Regions from separate parts of the Streptomyces sp. NPDC026062 genome, predicted to be linked through region 2. Evidence: riboswitches for the same ligand, from Rfam matches in the RefSeq annotation. Region 2 holds a riboswitch; the other holds the start of a gene.
The links. A riboswitch is a leader RNA that binds a small molecule or an ion and turns the genes downstream of it on or off. The one in region 2 is predicted to bind glycine.
Positions count from the first base shown of each region.

Region 1: linked by a shared signal. The riboswitch ahead of gcvP (aminomethyl-transferring glycine dehydrogenase) and the one ahead of gcvT (glycine cleavage system aminomethyltransferase GcvT) in region 2 are both predicted to bind glycine.

Region 1 is NZ_JBVHOQ010000036.1:78,177-80,371, forward strand. It holds gene gcvP (aminomethyl-transferring glycine dehydrogenase) at 1-848, opposite strand, end outside; glycine riboswitch at 1,042-1,138, opposite strand; gene ACZ4LX_RS28455 (PRC-barrel domain-containing protein) at 1,252-1,620, shown strand; gene ACZ4LX_RS28460 (DNA polymerase IV) at 1,545-2,195, opposite strand, start outside.
Region 2 is NZ_JBVHOQ010000033.1:78,644-80,838, forward strand. It holds gene ACZ4LX_RS27150 (enhanced serine sensitivity protein SseB) at 1-3, opposite strand, end outside; gene ACZ4LX_RS27155 (AAA family ATPase) at 148-834, opposite strand; glycine riboswitch at 1,005-1,100, shown strand; gene gcvT (glycine cleavage system aminomethyltransferase GcvT) at 1,247-2,195, shown strand, end outside.

The DNA of each region.
Region 1 (2,195 bases), on a different contig from region 2:
ATCGGGACGCCGAAGCGCTGCGTGGTGCCGACCGCGATGTCCGCGCCCAGGTCACCGGGCGAGGTGAGCAGCGTGAGCGCCAGCAGATCCGCGGCCACGGTGACGATCGCGCCGAGCTCGTGGGCCTGCTCGATGACGGGCTTGATGTCCCGTACGGCTCCGGAGGCGCCGGGGTACTGCAGCAGCACACCGAAGACGCCGCGCTCGGCGATCCCGGCCGGAATGCCGTCGCTGAGGTCGGCGACGACGACCTCGACCCCGGTCGGCTCGGCGCGGGTCTCGATGACCGCGACAGTCTGCGGCAGGGCGTCCGCGTCGACCAGGAAGACGCCCTTCTTGACCTTGCCGACACGCCGGGCCAGCGCCATGGCCTCGGCGGCGGCGGTGCCCTCGTCGAGCAGCGAGGCGCCGGAGGTGGGCAGCCCGGTGAGCTCGGCCACCATGGTCTGGAAGTTCAGAAGGGCTTCGAGGCGGCCCTGGGAGATCTCGGGCTGGTACGGCGTGTAGGCCGTGTACCAGGCCGGGTTCTCCATCACATTGCGGAGGATCACCGGCGGGGTAAAGGTGCCGTAGTAGCCGAGCCCGATCATCGGTGCCAGGACCTGGTTACGGTCGGCGAGGAGGCGCAGTTCGGCAAGGACCTCGGCCTCGGTCCGGGCGCCCGGCAGCTTCAGAGCTTCGGCGCTCTTGATCACATCGGGCACCGCGGCGGCGGTCAGCTCGTCGAGCGAGCCGTAACCGACCTGGGCGAGCATCTTCGCCTGTGCCTCGGCATCGGGACCGATGTGGCGCTGCTCGAACGGGATTCCCTGTTCGAGCTGGGAGAGCGAAGTGCGACGGGGGGTCATGATGGAGGCCTCCTGGTCTGTCACGACCTGCGAGGGGCACCACGGCGCGGGGTGCCCGAACGGCCTCCCCCTCTGTCATCTCAACCTGAGAGCTTCACCGGTGCCTGCGGGGCGCACCGGCTTTCACCGTCGGTGAGGGAGGAGTCCGGTCCGGCCGTGGCCATGCGAAACCCGCCCTGCTTTCCAGAGTGACCTCGTCCATGCGGTACGGGGGCCTGAGAGATTCCGGGGAGGATTTGCTCCTTCGGCGCCTCCGGATTCTCTCCGGAGGACTCTCCCGCACGGGGTCAGCAGCCATGGCCAGCCTACCAGCGGGGTACCTGGCGGAATTCTCGAGTGGCCAACGCCACGAATCTGCACTTCTGTAGTGCCTGTGGAGTAGCTGCGACCCAAGGGAGGGACCGTGCAGACCGACATCGATCCGCGCAGCCTGATCGGCCGCAAGGCGTTCGACCGCAAGGGCACCAAGATCGGAACCGTGGACGAGGTGTATCTCGACGACGCGACCGGTGTGCCCGAGTGGGCGGCCGTTCGCACCGGACTCTTCAGCCGGGATGCCTTCGTCCCGCTGGAGCCCAGCGAATTCGTCGAGGACACCCTGCGCATCCCCTTCGACCGTGCTCTGATCAAGGACGCACCGGACTTCGGAGTCGGCCGCCATCTCTCACCGGAACAGGAACTTCAGCTCTACCGGCACTACGGTCTGGACTCCGCACCGGGCGAGAGCGCCCCGGACCGCGACTTCGGCAGACTGGCGGGCCAGGACGAGTAGTCCGCCGGATTCCGCACGAGCGGCAGCGGATCGGCAGGCTGCAGATCCGGGTCGTCGATACGGAACGTGCGGACCCGGCCGGGCGCCGATTCCGGTTCCTCGAACCGCACCGTCACCCGACCGACCCCGCTGCCCTGCACCCAGCCATGCCCGTAGGTGTCGTGGCGGACGTCGTGCCCGGCCGGCCAGCGACGCGCGCCGAGCTGCTCGGCACTCTCCCGCACGGCTTCCTCACCCGCCTGCTCTCCCTCGCCGGCGGGCTCTGCCTCGTCCGCGGTCCCGGTCGCCTCGGCTCCCGCTCCCGTTTCGGCGGTTCCGGGGAACTCGGCGGCCGTCCGCTCGCCCGCCGCCTGGGCGAACAGGTCCTCCTGGGTGAAGTCGGCCAGCCCGGTGACACCGACGCCCAGCAACCGCACGCCCCCGGTCGTATCCACGGCCTCCAGAAGCCTCGCAGCGGCCTCTCTGACCACCGTGGGGTCGTCGGTGGGCCCGCGGAGCGTCTCGGAGCGGGTGAGGGTCGAGAAGTCGTAGCGCCGCACTTTCAGCACCACCGTGCGCCCCGACCGGCCGGCGCT
Region 2 (2,195 bases):
CACTGTCTCCCTCTCACCCATGTCGTGCAGCAAGAGATTAGCGCCGCTCCCCGGTTCCCCGTCCGCCGTACACGGCCGGACAGCCTTCGCACGGCCTGCGTTCCCCTCGGCTGTGCACCGCCTGTCCAGTCTTCGGACAGCTTTGTCTCAGCCCTCGCCCTGTGCGTCTGCGAACGTGATCCGCCTCAGCAGCCCCGCCGCCTCCCGGTCCAGCAGCACCGCCGAGGCGCAGCCGAAGGGCAGCAGACCCGACTCGGTGTCCCGCAGCAGCCGCCGCACGGCCCTGCGGTGCCGGGCGAACGCGTAACCGGAGACTCCCCGGCCGCGCTCGCGCTGCCCCTCCCGCGCGGTCCGCGGGGTGACGTCGAGCAGGACGAGGTGAAGGATGCGGCCGCGCCGCCGGGCGTCACGGGCCAGCCAGCCACGCACCCAGGCCTGGGTGCCGCAGTCGTGGACGACGACGGACACGCCGGAGCGCAGCACCCGCCACAGCCCCCAGTAGTGGGCGACGCGGACGAGCGGTCGGTAGAGGGCGTACGGGAGTAACCGGGGCAGCCGGGCCGCCCAGCGGTCCCTGGTGTCCTGGGAGTCGATGGCGTGCGCGGCGACGGTCCGCGCGATGAGGGTCGATTTGCCGCTGCCGGGCAGCCCGGAGACCACCACCACGTCGCCCGTCGTGAAGCGCAGGCTGCGCGGGCTGCGCCCGCCCCGCTCCCGGAGATCCCGTACGACGGGCGCGTGCGGGCCCACCCGCTCCCGGACCGGCACACCCGGCTGCTCGGGCAGTGCGCCGTGCGCGACCCCCGCGGTCGTCGCGTACCGCTGCAACGTCATCGCCCTCCCCCTGTCGGCTGACCCACACCTGCCCAAGAAGTGTAAAGAAAAGGTAATGCGGCACAACCGATCGACCCGCCGGATCCGTCAGGAGACCGGCATCGCGCACCGGCCCCCCACTCTTCCGCAATGCGTGCGATGATGACCCCGTCAACTGCATAAAGGCCGCTCGAATCCGCGCGGGAGAGTCCCGGCCACCCTGTGCCGGGCGCCGAAGGAGCAAGATCCTCCCTTGAATCTCTCAGGCCCCGTACCGCGTGGATGAGGCAGATCTGAAAAGCGAGCCGCCCCGCGGCTCCACCCAAGGTGCAAGCCGAACGAACCCGTGCGGGGTCTTTCGGCGAACCTCTCAGGTTCCGATGACAGATGGGGAGGGATCGTCCTCGTCGTCATGCCCTGGGAGCCTTTGTCCATGAGCACCGCCCCCCGTCTCACCGCCCTCGATGCCCTCCATCGTTCGCTCGGCGCCACCATGACCGACTTCGCGGGCTGGGACATGCCGCTGCGGTACGCCAGTGAGCGCGACGAGCACAACGCCGTCCGCACGAAGGCCGGCCTCTTCGACCTCTCGCACATGGGCGAGATCACCGTGACCGGCCCCGAGGCCGTGGCGCTGCTGAACTTCGCGCTCGTCGGCAACATCGGAACCGTCTCCGTGGGCCGCGCCCGCTACACGATGATCTGCGCCGAGGACGGCGGAATCCTGGACGACCTGATCGTCTACCGCCTGGCCGGGACCGAGTACATGGTGGTCGCCAACGCCGGCAACGCCCAGCTCGTCCTGGACACGATCACCGCCCGCGCCGCCGGCTTCGACGCCGAGGTGCGCGACGACCGCGACGCGTACGCGCTGCTCGCCGTCCAGGGCCCCGAGTCCCCCGCCATCCTCGCGGCCGTCACCGACGCCGACCTGGACGGCCTGAAGTACTACGCCGGGCTGCCCGGCACGGTCGCCGGCGTCCCCGCGCTGATCGCCCGTACCGGCTACACCGGCGAGGACGGCTTCGAGCTGTTCGTCGCCCCCGGGCACGCCGAGGCCCTGTGGCGGGCGCTCACCGAGGCGGGTGCCTCGCGTGGGCTGATCCCGTGCGGGCTCTCCTGCCGCGACACGCTGCGCCTGGAGGCGGGCATGCCGCTGTACGGGCACGAGCTGACCACGGCGCTGACGCCGTTCGACGCCGGTCTCGGCCGGGTCGTGAAGTTCGAGAAGGAGGGCGACTTCGTCGGGCGCAAGGCCCTGGAGGCCGCCGCCGAGCGCGCCGAGACCGCCCCGCCCCGCAAGCTCGTCGGCCTGGTGGCCGAGGGCCGCCGGGTGCCGCGCGCCGGATTCTCCGTGGTCGCGGACGGCCAGGTCATCGGCG